2 regions of the Kitasatospora sp. McL0602 genome follow, and region 1 is predicted to be linked to the other one. Evidence: predicted binding sites of a transcription regulator. Region 1 holds the regulator's gene; the other holds the start of a gene.
The links. Region 1 encodes HspR, which represses chaperone genes until heat shock. Its sites were predicted from a motif close to TTGAGNNNNNNNNNCTCAA; they were not measured.

Region 1 (9,329 bases):
GACCCTCGGTGAACCCGCCACCGTGGCGTACGCCACGGCCGTCACCGCGCAGGGCGCCGCGGTGCGCATCCTCGACGAGCCGTTCCAACGAATGATCATCATCGACCGCACCGTCGCCGTCGTCCCCGCCGCCGACGACAACACCCGCGCCGTCTTCATTGAGGACCCGGCGGCTGTCGCCTTCCTGGTCACCGTCTTCGAACGGGACTGGCACCGCGCAGAGGTCGCTCAGTGGCAGAGCATCGACTCCCGACGTCACCTGTACTCCACCAGCCGCCGCATCGGCTGCCTGCTGTCGTCCGGGCTGACGCAGCGTGCGGTGGCGACCCGGCTGGGCCTGAGCGAACGGACGGTCGCCGGGCACATCTCCCGGCTGCGCGAGCGGTACGGGGCGCAGACGCTCTTCCAGCTGGGGTGGCTGATGCGGGGTGCCCGCGATGAGTGACGCCTTCGGCGGGTCGCTGCCGAGCGCGGCGGAGCAGGCGCTCTACCTCGCGGTGCTCGAACAGGGTGGGCGGGTGATGTTCCGGGACGTGGCCGAAACGGATGCCAAGGCGGTGCTGCGGTTGGTCGAGATCGGGCTGCTCGTCCATCACACGGAGGACTCCTCGCTCACAGCGGTGAACCCGCGTTCGGTGGGGGAGCGGCTCAGCGCGGAACTGCGGTCCACCGGCGTGCGGATGCTGGTGGAGGCGGAGGAGGTGCCGACACTGCTGGATGAACTGACGCAGCAGTACGAAGCGACTCCGCACCGGCTCGACCGGATCAGCAAAGTCCAGCACGTCGACAACTTCCCGGAGATCCGGCACCGGATTCTCCAGATCGAGGCCGATCTCAGGGTGGAGGCCTTGGCGGCGCAGCCCGGGGGAGCAAGGCCGGCGGGGCACCTGACACAGTCGATGGACCGGATTCGACGTTTCCTGGAGCAGGGAGGCACCAGCCGCACGATCTACGAGCCCGGAGCGAAGACGGACGCCGCGACCGCCCAGTACGCGGCAGTGGCCGGTGAATGGGGTGAGCAGGTACGAGTCCTGGGCGAGCCGTTCACCCGCCTGCTGGTCTTCGACCGGCGGGTGGCGGTGATCCCGGCCTCGGCGGACAACAGCAGTGCGGCGTTCGTGGAAGACCCGGCGGTGGTGAGTTTCCTGGTGGGGGTGTTCGAGCGTGATTGGGAGCGGGCCGAGCGCGTCCAGTGGGGGGCCGTCCGGCCGGAGGGGTCGGAAGGGGAAGGCCCTCCGGTGCACGAGCAGATCGGGCGGCTGCTGGCGCAGGGGCTGACGCAGCGGACGATCGCGAGTCGGCTGGGGTTGAGCGAGCGGACGGTGGCGGGGCACATCTCGCGGCTGCGCGAGCTGCACGACGCCGAGACGTTGTTCCAACTGGGGTGGTTGATGCGTGGTGAGTGAGACCGGTGGGGCGACGGCCGGGCTGCCGGACGAGGTGGAGCGGGCGCTGTACTTCGACCTCCTGGCGCAGGGCGGGCGGGTGATGTTCCGCGACGTGGCCCCGGCCGATGCCGGGGCGGTGCTGCGGCTGCTGGAGCTCGGGTTGCTGGTGCACAACAACCTGCCGGATTCGTCACTCACCGCCGTGAATCCGCGGTCGGTGGGTGAGCGGCTGAGCGCCGAGCTGCGGTCGGAGGGGACGCGGCTGCTGACGCGGGCCGAGGAGATGCCCACGCTGCTGGGAGACCTGACCCGGGCCTACGACGGGGCCCCGCGCCGGGTCGACCGCCTGGGTGAGGTGCAGTACGTCGACAACCGGGAGGAGATCCGGCACCGGATCATCCAGATCGAGGCGGACTACCGCGAGGAGGCGTTGGCCGCTCAGCCGGGCCCGCGCCCGGCCCAGCACCTGGACGCGGCGGTGGACCGGACCCGGCTCGCGCTGGAGCGCGGCTGTGCGATGCACATCCTGTACGAGCTGGAGACCAAGTCCGACGCGACCGCCGTCGCGTACGCGGCGACGGTGACCGGGTGGGGTGCGCGGTTCCGGGTGCTGCGGGAGCCGTTCACCCGGATGATGATCTTCGACCGTCGGGTCGCGGTGATCCCGGCGTCCGCCGACCACGGAAGTGCGGCGTTCGTCGAGGACCCGGCAGTGGTCAACTTCCTGGTCGACGTCTTCCAGCGGGACTGGGAGCGGGCCGAGCGGGTCCACTGGGGGAGCGACGACGGGTCACCCGTCCATGAGCAGGTCGGGCGCCTGCTGACACAGGGGCTGACGCAGCGGACGATCGCGAGCCGGCTGGGCCTGAGCGAGCGGACGGTGGCGGGGCACATCTCGCGGCTGCGCGAGCTGCACGACGCCGAGACGCTGTTCCAGCTCGGATGGCAGATGCGGGGAGCCGGTGCCTTCGGTCAGCCGGTCGCGACCTCGGGGGACCAGTAGCCGTACGAGGCGGGCGGCTGCTGACGCGGGATCGGGAACTGCTCGCCGGGCGCCGTCCAGAAACCCTCGCGGAGGGAGAGCGCCATGCCGGCCCAGTCCAGAGCGGTCTCGACGGTGTGGTGCAGCGCCTCCGGCGACCAGGTGTCGTCGAAGACCAGCGGCAGCACGGGGGCGACCTGCTCGATGGTGGCTATCAGCGGGTTGTGCGTGATCGCCTCGTCGACGAGCAGGACGACGGGCTTGCGCAGCGCCGAGGCCCAGCCGAGCTCCAGGCTGACACCGGCCGAGAGCGGGGCACCGACGTACGCGAAGACCAGGTCGGCGCTCTGCAGCGCACGGAAGTCGGACGGCACCCGGGGCTCCGGTGCCCGTCCGGCCACGGACCAGGCGTCGCTGTGGTGAGCGCTGTAGACGGCGGCGCCACTGCGGAGCAGCGTCGAGCGCAGGGTGGTCAGCCGAGTCCGGCTGGCCAGCGTGACCACGCTGTCGGCCGGGCCGGTCAGCCGCATGAGCGGTGCGGCCAGGAACACCCGAGCGCGCCGACCCTCGGGGGTCTGGACGGCGCGATCGCGCAGGTAGGGCTCACTCATGTCGACTCCGGGGGATGCGGCCTACCAGGCGAATCGCAGTGCCGGTCGGCGTTATGGATGGCGGCTGCTCAAACTGACTGGCCGATGATTCGAGTGGATGTTGAATGCGTAATTGAAGGTACATCGGCAAGTTTGCAGGGCCTGCTGAGACCATCGAGAGCGAACTGATCGTCCATCGCTGGCAGCTGTCGCGTCCAGGCTCGTCGGGTGTCATCTGGATGCCTGGCAGCGAGATGACGCACCGCTGGGGACCGGGGTAGTTGGCACGGTCGCACGCCATGGGGCAACATGTGGACGATTGTTCTTCTGTTGGGGATTAGTCCGACGAGGTATCCGAAGGAAGGGGTGGGCATATGTCTGGCATGCACCGGTTTGTCCGTAAGATTGTGCTGCCGCTGGTGATTGGTGCGGCCGCACTGACCGGCGGGTACTTCGCACTGGCAGACGGCGGGGCGCAGCCCGGAGCTGAGTCGGTCTCAGTTGCCAAGGTGATTACAGCTGATGACCTCGGCTGGGCATAAGCCTGCGTGGCAGGTGTGGTGACCGTGGCGCCCGGACAGGGGATTTGAGTCCTCGGGAGTGAGCCGCATCGCTCCGGGGATGCCGGGAGTGCCATGGATCACCGAGATACCGCGCTTATTCGGAGGGGCTCTCCGAGGCTCGCGCGAGGACGTATCCCAGCTGGAATAGCGAGTCGACGTTGTAGTCCTCGCGCATTTCGGCGATGTGCCGCGCCAGGGTTCGCTCGCTGATGCCCAGGCGCCGTGCGATGACGCGGTGGTTGGTTCCCGCGAGGAGCAGGTCGATGATCGTCTGGCGGAGCCGGGAGACCACCTGCTGAGGCACCGAACGGTCGCCGTCGAAACCGAGGGCGCGGCCCCAGCTGGGCTCGAAGACCTCTTCTGCCAGGTAGTGGGCGATCGCCGGCTCGTGGATGAATGCAGCGAGGCTCATGTCGTCCGCGACCGGTATGACGGCAATTCGCCGGTCGATGACGATCAGTCGGGTGTAGGGCTCGTCGAGAGTCCGGTACTGGCCCCCGGCCTTCGCGAGGGTTGCCACGTAATCCCTGGTCGGCTGGTGGTACCGCGTGCTGGCATGGTAAATGGTTCGCATTGTTGTGCCGCGGCGGAGAGTGTCCAGATCCCGCTCGACCATGGAGTCCAGCAGCTCGGGCGGGCGGGGTCCGCCCGGCTGCAAGGCCAGCGCCTCTTCCATTCCGGCGGATATGCATTGTTGCAGCTTCTGATTGATGAGAACTTTCCCGCGGACGTACTCGATGCATCCGCCGGTCTGTTCCTGAGGGTGAAACGCCAGCGCGAGCTCCTGCAGGTCGGTGGGGAGCGACACCGCACGGGAGAGCAGGTCGAGCGCCTGCCGTTGCCATGCACTGCTCAGGCTGGATGCGAGTTGGGTGGGGTCGACAGCGACAAGGGAACCCGGCTCGTCGGAGTCGGGGACGAGAAGCCCGATGTCCACCAACTCGGCAAGGGAGCTGTCCATGCCGGTCGGGTCGGTGTGACGAGGTAGGCGCCCACCATCCTTGACGACATTCAGATACAGAGCCCGAGCCTCTGCGGAGAGGATGGGCGCCCCACCCGCAGTGGCACCGAGCTGAGCTCGTCCACTCATCTGCGGCTCCTTGTCGTCGACCCGGACAGGTCCAGGTTCTGTTTCGTCAGAATTCTAGGCTGCAGATCATTGCAGGACGATGGACTCGATGACGTTTTCGCGGGGAGGTCGACTTTCCCCTCGCCGAACTCTCTCACCAAAGACTGCGCCGTCGGCACCCCCCGGTCGAGGGGTACCGACGGCTTCCGGTCGTTTGCCGGGCTACCGCTTCGGGTGCCAGACGACCAGGGCGCTGGACTGCTGGACCTGCTGGTACGGGACCAGGTCGCGGCGGTAGGAGGCGTGGACGGCGGCCTCGCGCTGCTGGAGGGCGCTGGCGGCGGTGTCCAGGGAGTCGGCCAGTTCGGTGATGCGGGACTGGAGGGCGGCGACCTGGTTCTCCAGCTCGATGATGCGCTTGATGCCGGCCAGGTTGATGCCCTCGTCCTGGGACAGCCGCTGGACCTCGCGGAGCTGCTGGATGTCCCGGGCCGAGTAGCGGCGGCCGCGGCCTGCGGTGCGGTCGGGGGAGACCAGGCCGAGGCGGTCGTACTGGCGGAGGGTCTGCGGGTGCAGGCCGGAGAGCTCGGCGGCCACCGAGATGACGTAGACCGGGGTTTCTTCGGTGAGCTGGTAGGCGTTGCGGGGTGGGCGGCGGTTGCCCGGGAGGCCTTCGCCGAGGCCGGGGCCGATGGGGTCATGGTTCATCGGGTTCATCGGGTCACGCTCCCTCCGTCGCCCGGAAGAGGGCGGCTCGCGGGTCGTCCGAGGCAGTGGCCTCGCGGTACTGCTCCAGGGCCGTCAGCGCGTCGCCCTCGACGAGCTTCGGGACCGCGACCTCCACGGTGACCAGCAGGTCGCCGCGGGTGCCGTCCTTGCGGGTGGCACCCTTGCCCCGGGCCCGCAGGGTGAGTCCGTTGGCGCTGCCGGCCGGGAGGCGGAGCTTGACCGGCGGGCCGGCCAGGGTGGGCACCTCGATGGTGCCGCCCAGCGCCGCTTCGGGGAAGGACACCGGCACGGTGACCGTCAGGTTGTCGCCCTTGCGGCCGAAGACCGGGTGCGGGTCGACGTGCACGGTGACGTAGAGGTCGCCGGGCTGGCCGCCGCGCTCGCCCTGGGCGCCCTTGCCCTTGAGCCGGATGCGTTGGTCGGCCTGCACCCCGGCCGGGATGCGGACCTGCATGGTGCGGGCGGAGCTGGCCCGGCCGCTGCCGTGGCAGACGGTGCACGGGTCGTCGACGAGCATGCCGCGGCCCTTGCAGTCCCGGCAGGGCTCGGAGAGCGCGAAGGCGCCCTGGCCCCGGCTGACGGTGCCGGCTCCGACGCAGGTCGGGCAGACCCGCGGGGTGGTGCCGGCCTTGGCGCCGGTGCCCGAGCAGACTCGGCAGGGTGCCTGGCTGGTCATCCGCAGCGGGACGGTCGCGCCGTCCACCGCCTCCTCGAAGGAGAGTGTCACCTCGGTCTCGACGTCGGCGCCCCGGCGCGGCTGGGGCTGGCGCCCGCCCCGGTTGAACAGCCCGCCGAAGACGTCGCCGATGCCGCCGCCCTGCGAGCCGGTGAAGAGGTCACCGAAGTCGAAGTTGCCGGTGCTGCCCGCCCCGCCCGGCCGGTACCCGCCCGAGCCGAAGAGGCTGCGCGCCTCGTCGTACTCCTTGCGGCGCTTGTCGTCCGAGAGGACGTCGTACGCCTCGGAGATGTCCTTGAAGCGGTCCTCGGCCTTGGTGTCACCCTTGTTGGCGTCCGGGTGGAACTCGCGGGCCAGCTTCCGGTACGTCTTCTTGATCTCGGCGGTGGTGGCGTCCTTGGGCACACCGAGGACCTTGTAGTAGTCCTTCTCCACGTAGTCCTTGGCGCTCATGGCTGCCGCAACCTCCCGAAGTCTTTAGATACGACGCTGCGGAGCCGTCCGCCGTACTCGACGACGTACGACTCCGCAGCGCACAGATTGTCAGCTTTCGGCTGCGCCGTCAGCCTTGTCGCCTGACGACTTGCCGGGCTTCTCCGCGTCCGGGGCGCCCGTGGTCTGGGTGCCCGGCTGCGGCTCGGCCACGGCCACCATCGCCGGGCGGATGATCCGCTCGCCGATCCGGTAGCCCGGCTGGAGGATCTGGACACAGGTGTCCTCGGTGACCTCCGAGGAGTAGCTGTGCATCAGCGCCTCGTGCAGCGTCGGGTCGAAGGGCTCGCCCTCCTTGCCGAACTGCTGGAGGCCCAGCTTGGCGACGACCGTCTCCAGGTTGTCGGAGACCGACTTGAAACCGCCCGTAACCTCGCCGTGCTCGCGGGCCCGGCCGATGTCGTCCAGCACCGGGATCAACGCCTCCAGGATGTTGGAGACGGCGATCTCACGGACCGTCAGCCGGTCGCGCTCGACCCGCTTGCGGTAGTTCTGGTACTCGGCCTGAAGGCGCTGCAAGTCGGCCGTACGTTCGGCCACCTCACGCTGCGCGGCGGCGAGCTCCTCCGAGGCTCCGCCCGAGACCGCCTCTTCGGCGGCCTTCAGGACGGCCTCTTCGGCGGAGTCGTCGCCGGGCTTGTCGCCCTGCGGCTTCTCCGTCATGCCTTGCCGCCCTTCGGCTTCTCGTCGTCGACGATCTCGGCGTCCACGACGTCGTCCTCGGCCTTGGCGTCCTGCGGGGCGTCACCGGCGGGGGCGGCCGCGTCGGCGTTCGCGTAGAGCGCGGCGCCGAGCTTCTGGGCGGTGGTGGAGACCTTCTCGGTCGCCTCGCGGATGGCCGCGATGTCCTCGCCCTTCAGGGTCTCCTTGAGCTCGGTGATGGCCGTCTCGACCTCGGTCTTGACGTCCTCCGGGAGCTTGTCGGAGTTGTCCGCGATGAACTTCTCGGTCGAGTAGACGAGCTGCTCGCCCTGGTTGCGGGTCTCCACGGCCTCGCGGCGCTTGTGGTCCTCCTCCGCGTACTGCTCGGCCTCGCGCATCATGCGCTCGATGTCGTCCTTCGGCAGCGCGGAGCCACCGGTGACGGTCATCCGCTGCTCCTTGCCGGTGCCGAGGTCCTTCGCGCCGACGTGCATGATGCCGTTGGCGTCGATGTCGAAGGTGACCTCGATCTGGGGCAGGCCGCGGGGGGCCGGCGGCAGGCCGGTCAGCTCGAACATGCCGAGCTTCTTGTTGTACGCCGCGATCTCGCGCTCGCCCTGGTAGACCTGGATCTGCACGGACGGCTGGTTGTCCTCGGCCGTCGTGAAGATCTCGGACCGCTTGGTCGGGATCGTGGTGTTGCGCTCGATCAGCTTGGTCATGATGCCGCCCTTGGTCTCGATACCCAGGGACAGCGGGGTGACGTCGAGCAGCAGGACGTCCTTGACCTCGCCCTTCAGGACACCGGCCTGCAGGGCGGCGCCGATGGCGACGACCTCGTCCGGGTTCACGCCCTTGTTGGCGTCCTGGCCACCGGTCAGCTCCTTGACGAGCTCGGCGACGGCCGGCATGCGGGTGGAGCCACCGACCAGGACCACGTGGTCGATCTCGGACAGGTTGATGCCCGCGTCCTTGATCACGTTGTGGAACGGCGTCTTGCAGCGCTCCAGCAGGTCGGCGGTGAGCTGCTGGAACTGGGCGCGGGTGAGCTTCTCGTCCAGGTGCAGCGGGCCCTCGGCGGAGGCCGTGATGTAGGGCAGGTTGATCGAGGTCTCGGAGGACGAGGACAGCTCGATCTTGGCCTTCTCGGCCGCCTCGCGCAGGCGCTGGAGCGCCATCTTGTCCTTGGAGAGGTCGACGCCGTGGCCGGAGTGGAAGACCTTCACCAGGTGGTCGACGACCTTCTGGTCCCAGTCGTCACCACCGAGGTGGTTGTCACCGTTGGTGGCCTTGACCTCGACGACGCCGTCGCCGATCTCGAGCAGCGACACGTCGAAGGTGCCACCGCCGAGGTCGAAGACCAGGATCGTCTGGTCGTCCTTGTCCAGGCCGTAGGCCAGCGCGGCGGCGGTCGGCTCGTTGACGATGCGCAGGACGTTGAGGCCCGCGATCTCACCGGCCTCCTTCGTCGCCTGGCGCTCGGAGTCGGAGAAGTACGCGGGGACGGTGATGACCGCGTCGGTCACCGTCTCGCCCAGGTACGCCTCGGCGTCGCGCTTCAGCTTCTGCAGGATGAAGGCGCTGATCTGCTGGGGGTTGAAGTCCTTGCCATCCAGGTTGATCTTCCAACCCGTACCCATGTGGCGCTTGACCGAACGGATCGTCCGGTCGACGTTGGTGACCGCCTGGCGCTTGGCGACCTCGCCGACGAGCACCTCGCCGTTCTTGGCGAAGGCGACGACGGACGGCGTGGTCCGGGCGCCCTCGGCGTTCGTGATGACGGTGGGCTCGCCACCTTCGAGAACGCTGACGACCGAGTTCGTCGTACCGAGGTCGATACCGACCGCGCGTGCCATCGTAGATACCTCCACAGAGAAGTTGAGCTTTACAGGCTCAAGCATGCATGACGGCCGCGAGGTCGTCAACAGCTATGAGTCTGGTCGGCGCAACTTTACTGCGCGCTTATGTGTGGAGGTGCGGTGACGGGCCGGTTGGGCCATGCGGGTGAGCGTGCCCTAAGTGACTGCCGCCATACCCTGCGCGTCTTCTGGACGCGTGTTAACGGGCGGTAATGTCCGCCCCGAGTCGGCTCAGTAAGTTACCGGCGAGTACTATTGACCGAACCCTTGTATCCCTTGCCCCTCAGCCCGCAGGAGACAGAGAGCCGATGCAGCTAGCAGCGATCGTCATCTCGCTGG
Region 2 (9,329 bases), 1.2 Mb from region 1:
CAACTCCAACCGGGCGGTGATCCGGCTCGGCGCCCTGGCGGTCTACTCGATCGCGGCGGGCATCGGCGGCGCGCTGATCATCGGCCCGATCCTGAACGCGCTGCCGGGCTCGCTCTGGGGCCTGATCGGCCTGGGCAGCCTGGTGGTCTTCGCGGTCGGCACCACGACGATGGCCCTGCAGTGCCTCTTCGACGTCGTCGGGATCGGCCTGGCCGTGCTGATCTTCGTGGTGCTCGGCAACCCCAGCGCGGGCGGCGTCTACCCGCCGCCGATGCTGCCGCCGTTCTGGCGGGCGATCGGTGCCTGGATGCCCAACGGCGCGGGCACCGACACCGCCCGCTCGATCGCCTACTTCGGCGCCACCAACATCGGCGTGCCGCTGCTGGTGCTGTTCGTCTGGGCGCTGCTCGGGCTGCTCGTCACGATGGTCACCGTGCTCCGCAGGCCCGGCGCCGGCCGGGAGGTCACGGCCTGACGCCCTGCGGCTCCGTCTCCGGCTCCGGCCGCCCGGCCGGGGCCGCCGTGTCGGTGTCGGTGTCGTACCGCACGAAGACCCAGCGCTTCATCGCCCAGTAGCGGAAGACCATCGCCAGCAGCGTGCCGAGGATCATCCCGCTCACGAAGTCGGCGATCTCCTGGCCGGAGTAGCTGACGGCGGGCTCACGCAGGTCGAAGACGTACCGGGAGACGATCAGCGGCGCGTCGTTGACGAGCACCGCGAGCCCGCTCACCACGAAGAACAGCGCCGCCTCGCGCTGCCTCCCGTTGGTCCGGAACGACCACTGCCGGTTGAGCACGTACGACACCACGGTGGCCAGCACCGTGGCGATGGTCAACGAGACGACCGGCTTCTCGTGCAGCACGGTGAGCTTGAGCGTGAAGTTGACGACCATGGTCAGCACGAAGCAGCTGCCGCCCACCAGCAGGAACTTCACCAGCTTGCGGTGCCGCACCAGGAAGGGACGCAGCCGGTCGGGTACCCGGGCCAGGGCCCGCTGAGTGGGTGACGGCATTTTGGCAGTCTCGCACGGCGGGCTCCACCCCGCGTACCGGCAGCACCGGACGGCTCGGGGCAACCGAACAGGGGCGCGGGGAGGACCCCGCGCCCCTGAGGTTCGGCCGGGTGCGTCAGGCGGCGGCCACCAGGATCTCCGCCGGCTCCAGGGCCAGCGCCAGCACCTCGCGGACGTCGGCCACCGGGTGGACGGTGAGGCGGTCGAGGACCTCGGCGGGGACGTCGTCGAGGTCGGGCTCGTTGCGCTTGGGGATGATCACGGTGGTGAGCCCGGCCCGGTCGGCGGCGAGCAGCTTCTGCTTGACGCCGCCGATCGGCAGGACGCGGCCGGTCAGCGAGACCTCGCCCGTCATTGCCACGTCGGTGCGGACCTTGCGGCCGGAGAGCAGCGAGGCCAGGGCCGTGGTCATGGTGATGCCGGCGCTGGGGCCGTCCTTGGGGACGGCTCCGGCGGGGACGTGCAGGTGGATGCCGCGCTCCCGCAGGCCGGTGACGGGCAGCTCCAGCTCGGCGCCGCGCGAGCGGAGGTAGGAGAGCGCGATGTGGGCGGACTCCTTCATCACGTCGCCCAGCTGGCCGGTCAGGGTCAGCCCGGTGCCGCCGGTCTCGGCGTCGGCGAGCGAGGCCTCGATGTAGAGGACGTCACCGCCCGCGCCGGTCACGGCCAGGCCGGTGGCGACGCCGGGGACGGCGGTGCGCCGCTCGGCGGGCTCCTGGGCCGCCTCGGGGGTGTGGTGCGGCCGGCCGATCAGCGCCCGCAGGTCGTCGGGGCCGATCTCGACGGGCAGCTCGCGCTCGCCGAGCGCGCTCTGCGCGGTGATCTTCCGCAGGATGCGGGCGACCGAGCGCTCCAGGTTCCGGACGCCCGCCTCGCGGGTGTACTCCCCCGCGAGCCTGCGCAGGGCGCCCTCGGCGACGGTCACCTCCTCGGGCTTCAGCCCGGCCCGCTCCAGTTGGCGCGGCAGCAGGTGGTCGCGGGCGATGACGACCTTCTCGTCCTCGGTGTAGCCGTCCAGCCGGACGAGCTCCATCCGGTCGAGCAGTGCCTCCGGGATGGCTTCCAGCACGTTGGCGGTCGCCAGGAAGACCACGTCGGAGAGGTCGAGCTCGACCTCCAGGTAGTGGTCGCGGAAGGTGTGGTTCTGCGCCGGGTCGAGCACCTCGAGCAGGGCCGCCGCCGGGTCGCCCCGGTAGTCGGAGCCGACCTTGTCGATCTCGTCCAGCAGCACGACCGGGTTCATCGAGCCGGCCTCCTTGACCGCGCGGACGATCCGGCCGGGCAGCGCGCCGACGTAGGTGCGCCGGTGGCCCCGGATCTCGGCCTCGTCCCGGACGCCGCCGAGCGCGACCCGCACGAACTTGCGCCCCATCGCGCGCGCCACCGACTCGCCGAGCGAGGTCTTGCCGACCCCGGGCGGCCCGACCAGCGCCAGCACCGCTCCCCCGCGACGGCCGCCGACCAGCCCGAGCCCCTGGTCCTCGCGCCGCTTGCGCACGGCCAGGTACTCGACGATCCGGTCCTTCACGTCGGCCAGGCCCGCATGGTCGGCATCCAGCACGGCCCGCGCGCCCGCGATGTCGTACGCGTCGCCGGTGCGCTCGTTCCACGGCAGCTCCAGCACCGTGTCCAGCCAGGTACGGATCCAGGAGCCCTCGGGCGACTGGTCGGAGGAGCGCTCCAGCTTGTCGACCTCCTTGAGCGCGGCCTCCCGCACCTTCTCCGGCAGGTCCGCCGCCTCGACCCGGGCGCGGTAGTCGCCCTCCTCGTCGGCGGCCTCGCCGTTCAACTCGGCCAGCTCCTTGCGGACGGCCTCCAGCTGGCGGCGGAGCAGGAACTCCTTCTGCTGCTTGGCGACCCCCTCCTCCACGTCCTTGCGGATGGTGTCGTTGACCTCCTCCTCGGCGAGGTGGTCGCGCAGCAGCGTCAGCGCGTACTCCAGGCGGGCCACCTGGTCGGCCTCCAGCAGCGCCTTCAGCTTCTGCTCGGCGGTCGCGAAGGGGGCGTAGCCGATGTTGTCGGCGAGCTCGCCGACGCCCTCGATCTGGGCGACGCGGTCGACGATCTGCCAGGCGCCGCGCTTGCGCAGCCACTGGGTGGAGAGCGCCTTGTACTCGCGGACCAGCTCTGCGGCCCGCCCGGCGACCGGCAGCCCGGCGTCGGATTCACGGAAGCTGCTGGTCTCGACCCAGAGCGCGGCGCCGGGGCCGGTGGTGCCGGTGCCGATCCGCACCCGGCGGATGCCGCGGACGAGCGCCGCGGGGTCGCCGTCCGCCAGCCGCCCCACCTGTTCGACGGTCGCCAGGGTGCCGACCGCCGCGTACGAGCCGTCGAGCCGGGGCACCAGCAGCACCTGCGGCTTCGCCCCGCCCGTGGCGGCGCTCCTGGCCGCCTCCACGGCGGCGCGCACCTCGGTGTCCTTGAGGTCGAGCGGGACGACCATGCCGGGCAGCACGACCTCGTCGTCGAGCGGCAGCACGGGCAGAGTGAGCGGAGTGGACGTCGATGCCATGATCTCTCCCCAGTCAGCGAAGTTGAGTTGACCTGACTAAGGGTTGGCGGACGCGGATTGTTCCCACGGCGGTGTTCGCTCTGAGCGAGCACGCCGACAGACGCGACCGACCAGCAGGAACGGCCGCGCGGGTTGCGTAAGAAAGAGGAGAGGTCAGCCGTTGGCGGCGACGAGCTCGGGGCGGCGAAGACGCAGCCGCATCCGGAACCGCCGGCCCGCGCCGGGGCCACCGCGCAGGCGGCTCCAGAGGCTGATGCCGATCAGCAGGGCCGCCGGGTGGCCGACGCCGGTGACGAGGTCCTGGTCGTTCAGGTACTGATGGGCGATCAGGGCGCCGGCCGCCCCGAGGGCCAGCAGGCGGCCCGGGGGCCGGAGCAGGCCCGCGAGTGCGCCGAGGCTGGCGAGGACGCCGTAGCTGATGCCGATGTCCAGGGCGTCGAGGGCGCTCGGCTGCACCCGCCCGGTCGCGACGCCGACGGCGACGACGGCCTGCGAGAGCAGGGTGGCCGCCACGTGTCCGGCAGCGAAGACGCCGGCCGCCCGCCAGGGGCCGACCCGCCGCTCCAGCGGGGCGACGGTGAGGGCGAAGGCCCAGAGGTACGGCATCCAGACCGGGCCGGCCACCCAGACGCCGCTGAAGAGCAGCGCGAGCACCGGCCGGTGCAGCAGGTTGTGCCCGTCGGTGCTGGAGAACTCCTGCAGCCGGTGGACGAGCTGCGGGTCGGCGAGGCGGGAGAAGACGGTGGTGCCGAGCAGGACCGCGAGGTAGCCGAGCGCGAAGCGGTTCTGCCGGGGAGTCGGCAGCAGCCGCCCGACCCCGGCGAGCAGCCAGCCGCGCAGCCCGTACCGGAGTGCGCCGTACGGCACGGGGGTCAGCGCGAGGGGTGCTGACACGGGCACTGACATGAGCGTCTGCAGGGGCTCGCGGGGCAGCGTCGTGTCTCGTCGCGAGTCCGCCATGTCGCCTCCAGTCCGGCCGTCGGTACCGGCCGCCGCACCGGCGGCACACTCGGCCGCCGCACCTGTCGTTCCGCCCCCTGAACCGCACACAACATCGTTACTCAAAACTTGTCGTGCCCACGATACGTTGCACTTCTGAGAGCTTGCTGAGGATGAGCTGTGAAGATCTGTCAGCAGCTCGCCCGCCCTGGCACGGCGCTGCCCTTTGTTTACGGACAAGTAGCAGCTCCGGGGGCGAGTCTGTCATCACCTCGGGTGCATACGCACCGTTACGGGCGATATTTTTGCCGGGTAAGGTATCGCCCCGTGCCCCGTCCTGACCAGGGTCGGCACCGGCCCACAGGCCGGATATGTCCGGTTGACCTGCCGGGACACTCGCAGTGTCCGTACGCTGCGAACAGTGCGGAAAGTGCGGAGAGACCGGTGGCAGGAACCACGGGCTCTCCACTCCGGTGCCGACGGCGGACGGCACGGTACGGAGCCCGCCTGCGGGGCACAGCCCACGACGGAACAAGACGACTACGAGCGGAGCCCGCTGTCCCCACAGGCAGCCGGCCCGCAGCCCTGGGGGCGGTGGCGTGACCGTGACAGAGATTCAGCAGGACAGCAGCAGCAACGGAGCGGTGAGTACGCAACGACGCGTGCTCGTGGTGGAGGACGAGCCGACGATCGCCGAGTCGATCGCCGCCCGGCTCGGAGCGGAGGGCTTCAAGGTCGCCGTGGCCCACGACGGGCCCGGCGCGGTGGACGGCTTCCACACCTGGCAACCCGATCTCGTCGTGCTCGACGTGATGCTGCCCGGTTTCGACGGCCTGGAGGTGTGCCGGCGCATCCAGGCACAGCGCCCGGTACCCGTCCTGATGCTGACCGCCCGCGACGACGAGACGGACCTGCTGGTCGGTCTCGGGGTCGGTGCGGACGACTACATGACCAAGCCGTTCTCGATGCGCGAGCTGGCGGCGCGGGTGAACGTGCTGCTGCGCCGGGTCGAGCGGGCCCAGCAGGCCGCCCGCACTCCCGCGCTCGGCAGCCTCCGGTTCGGCGAACTGGAGATCGACCACGTCCAGCGCAGAGTCCGGCTCGGCTCGGGCGACGTCCACCTGACGCCGACCGAGTTCGACCTGCTCGCCTGCCTGGCGGCGCAGCCGCGCGCGGTACTGACCCGCGAGCAGCTGCTGGCGGAGGTCTGGGACTGGACGGACGCCTCCGGCACCCGCACGGTCGACAGCCACGTCAAGGCACTGCGCCGGAAGATCGGCGCGAGCTGGATCCGTACGGTGCACGGCGTCGGGTACGCCCTGGAGGCACCCCTCTCGCAGTGACCCCTCCGCCAGGCGTCAGCCACGGCGGAGGGCAGGTGACACCGGGCGTTCGGGCCTCCGGGGGGCCCTACGTCCCACGTGTCACGTCGGAGCATTCGCGGGGGGATGACTCAGAGGCGACATGACCTTTCCACAGCAACGCAACGGGGCACGCGCGGGCGACAACCCGCGCCGAGGGCTGGCCGCGCGCGCCGCAAGCCGCGTCTGGGCCGACATCAGGCCGCTCGACCCGGTCCGCTCGATCAAGGGCAAGCTCGCCCTGCTGGTGATCGTCTCGGTGTTCCTGGCCACCGGCATGATGGAGGTCGCCGTCCGTTCGCGGACCGAGATCCGGGTCATCATGGTCTTCTCGATGATCGCCTCCCTGCTCTTCATGCAGTTCCTCGCCCACGGGCTGACCGCCCCGCTGCGCGAGATGACGGCCGCCGCACACGCGATGGCGGGCGGCGACTACAGCCGCCGCGTCGAGGTCTCCTCGCGGGACGAGATCGGTGAGCTGGCCGAGACCTTCAACCGGATGGCCGGTGATCTGGAGGCGTCCGACCGGCACCGCCGGGAGCTGATCGCCAACGTCTCGCACGAACTGCGCACCCCGATCGCCGCACTGCGCGCCGTCCTGGAGAACGTGGTGGACGGCGTCGTGCAGCCCAACCCGCGCACGCTGGGCGCCGCGCTGGAGCAGACCGAACGGCTCGGGCGCCTCGTCACCCACCTGCTCGACCTCTCCAAGCTGGACGGCGGCGTGGTGCCGCTGGACGCCCGCTCCTTCGAGGTGCGGCCCTTCCTGGACGGCGTGCTGCGCGGCGTGACGGTGGACGGCGCGACGGCGGGCGGCGCGTACGCCCGGCGGGACGACGTCCGGCTGCGGCTTGACGTCGAGCCGCCGGGCCTGACCGGCGTCGCAGACCCGGAGCGGCTGCACCAGGTGGTCGCCAACCTGGTCGACAACGCCTGCAAGCACTCCCCCGCCGGCGGCACCGTGACGGTGCTGGCCAGACCGGGCGAGCGGCCCGGGGCGCTGGTGCTGGAGGTCGCGGACGAGGGGCCCGGCATCCCGGTGCAGGACAGGTCGCAGGTCTTCGAGCGCTTCGGGCGCAGCGGCACCGCGACGTCCCAGGGGCCGGGCTCCGACGGCGGCACCGGGCTGGGCCTGGCGATCGCCCGCTGGGCGGTCGATCTGCACGGCGGGCAGATCCGGGTGGCGGAGGCTGCCAGGGGCTGCCGGATCGAGGTCGCTCTGCCGGGTGAGATCCCGGTCCGCCCGTAACCTGCACAGTTGTCACACAACTGGGACAGAAGGCGGTCGGGGACTCCGTCAGATCAGTTATTCGGGTCCGGACCTGCACTTTTGCCCGATTTTGGATAGGTTCGACACTGACGGGGAGGCGCCAGCTTCCCCGTCAGTGGAGATTTCTAACGCTCGTTTTCGGCCAAATTGCAGGTCGACACTGTGATCTGGGCGACGCCTGCCCGCTGGGGACTGCGCGATCACTCGTGGGAGGCGTAGCCTTAATCCCCGCTGTCCACCATCCCAAAAGGAAGCGGAAGAGGGCGGTTGCCCCGTGTCGCCACACCCCGAAACCCCCGTCAGCTCGGCAAGCTCCACTGGCTTCGGCCCCAACGAGTGGCTCGTCGACGAGATCTACCAGCAGTACCTCCAGGATCCCAACTCGGTTGACCGAGCCTGGTGGGACTTTTTCGCCGACTACAAGCCCGGTACCGAGGTGACTCCAGTGACCCAGGCCGCGACCCAGGTCGGCCCCACGCCGACCGCCGTTGCCGCCCCTGCCCCGACTGCTGCCGTTCAGGCTGCTCCGGTGGCGCCCGCACCCGCTGCACCGGCCGCTCCGGCTCCGGTACAGCCGGCGCCCGCGCCGCTCGCCGCAGCCCCGGCCGCTCCCCCGGCGCCGAAGGCCACCGCTGCTGCGGTGTCCGCCCCGGCCGCCGAGGGCCCCGAGCTGATCCCGCTGCGTGGCCCGGCCAAGGCCGTCGCCACCAACATGGACGCCTCGCTGGAGGTGCCGACCGCCACGTCGGTCCGCGCCGTTCCGGCGAAGTTGCTGATCGACAACCGGATTGTCATCAACAACCACCTGCAGCGTGCCCGTGGCGGCAAGGTCTCCTTCACGCACCTGATCGGTTACGCCCTGGTCCAGGCCATCAAGGCCAGCCCGGGGATGAACCACAGCTACGTGGTCAAGGACGGCAAGTCCTTCCTGGTGAAGCCGGAGCACATCAACCTCGGCCTGGCCATCGACCTGGTGAAGCCGAACGGCGACCGCCAGCTGGTCGTCGCGGCCATCAAGAAGGCCGAGACGCTCGACTTCGTCGGCTTCCTGCAGGCCTACGAGGACATCGTCCGCCGGGCCCGCGCCAACAAGCTGACGATGGACGACTTCACCGGCGTCACCGTCTCGCTGACCAACCCCGGCGGCATCGGCACCGTGCACTCCGTGCCGCGCCTGATGCAGAACCAGGGCACCATCGTCGGCGTCGGCGCCATGGAGTACCCGGCCGAGTTCCAGGGCTCGTCCCCGGACACCCTGGCCAAGCTGGGCATCTCCAAGATCATGACGCTCACCTCGACCTACGACCACCGGGTCATCCAGGGTGCGGCGTCGGGCGAGTTCCTGCGCACGATCCACCAGCTGCTGCTCGGCGACCACAGCTTCTACGACGATGTGTTCGCCTCGCTGCGCATCCCGTACGAGCCGGTCCGCTGGGCCACCGATGTCGCCGCCACCCACGAGGACGAGGTCAACAAGACCGCCCGCGTGATGGAGCTGATCCACGCCTACCGCGTGCGCGGCCACCTGATGGCGGACACCGACCCGCTGGAGTACAAGCAGCGCCGCCACCCGGACCTCGACGTCGTCGAGCACGGGCTGACGCTGTGGGACCTGGAGCGCGAGTTCGCCGTCGGCGGCTTCGGCGGCCAGAAGATGATGAAGCTCCGCGACATCCTCGGCCTGCTCCGCAACACGTACTGCCGCACCGTCGGCATCGAGTACATGCACATCCAGGACCCGAAGCAGCGCAAGTGGCTGCAGGGGCGCCTGGAGAAGCCGTACTCGAAGCCGGAGCGCGAGGAGCAGCTGCGCATCCTGCGCCGGCTGAACTCGGCGGAGGCCTTCGAGACGTTCCTGCAGACCAAGTACGTCGGGCAGAAGCGTTTCTCGCTGGAGGGCGGCGAGTCGCTCATCCCGCTGCTGGACGCGACCATCGACTCGGCGGCCGAGCACCGGCTGGACGAGGCCGTCATCGGCATGGCCCACCGCGGCCGGCTGAACGTGCTGGCGAACATCGTCGGCAAGCCGTACGCGAAGATCTTCGGCGAGTTCGAGGGCAACCTCGACCCGAAGTCGATGCACGGCTCCGGCGACGTCAAGTACCACCTGGGGTCCGAGGGCACCTTCACCGGCCTGGACGGCGAGACCATCAAGGTCTCGCTGGCCGCGAACCCCTCCCACCTGGAGACGGTCGACCCGGTCGTCGAGGGCATCGCCCGCGCCAAGCAGGACA

Region 2: a site for HspR is predicted at 3,548-3,566, ahead of lon (endopeptidase La). Genes of this name have one in related genera too.

The regions. Positions count from the first base shown of each region.
Region 1 is NZ_CP197246.1:3,709,485-3,718,813, forward strand. Features, by position in the region: gene ACR68M_RS16830 (LuxR C-terminal-related transcriptional regulator) at 1-445, shown strand, start outside; gene ACR68M_RS16835 (LuxR C-terminal-related transcriptional regulator) at 438-1,406, shown strand; gene ACR68M_RS16840 (LuxR C-terminal-related transcriptional regulator) at 1,399-2,391, shown strand; gene ACR68M_RS16845 (hypothetical protein) at 2,361-2,981, opposite strand; gene ACR68M_RS16850 (helix-turn-helix domain-containing protein) at 3,618-4,484, opposite strand; gene ACR68M_RS16855 (heat shock protein transcriptional repressor HspR) at 4,815-5,300, opposite strand; gene dnaJ (molecular chaperone DnaJ) at 5,314-6,450, opposite strand; gene grpE (nucleotide exchange factor GrpE) at 6,541-7,152, opposite strand; gene dnaK (molecular chaperone DnaK) at 7,149-8,987, opposite strand; gene ACR68M_RS16875 (4Fe-4S dicluster domain-containing protein) at 9,299-9,329, shown strand, end outside.
Region 2 is NZ_CP197246.1:2,463,497-2,472,825, forward strand. Features, by position in the region: gene ACR68M_RS11085 (ABC transporter permease) at 1-475, shown strand, start outside; gene ACR68M_RS11090 (GtrA family protein) at 465-1,013, opposite strand; gene lon (endopeptidase La) at 1,129-3,525, opposite strand; gene ACR68M_RS11100 (rhomboid-like protein) at 3,679-4,419, opposite strand; gene ACR68M_RS11105 (response regulator transcription factor) at 5,070-5,807, shown strand; gene ACR68M_RS11110 (HAMP domain-containing sensor histidine kinase) at 5,929-7,074, shown strand; gene ACR68M_RS11115 (multifunctional oxoglutarate decarboxylase/oxoglutarate dehydrogenase thiamine pyrophosphate-binding subunit/dihydrolipoyllysine-residue succinyltransferase subunit) at 7,370-9,329, shown strand, end outside.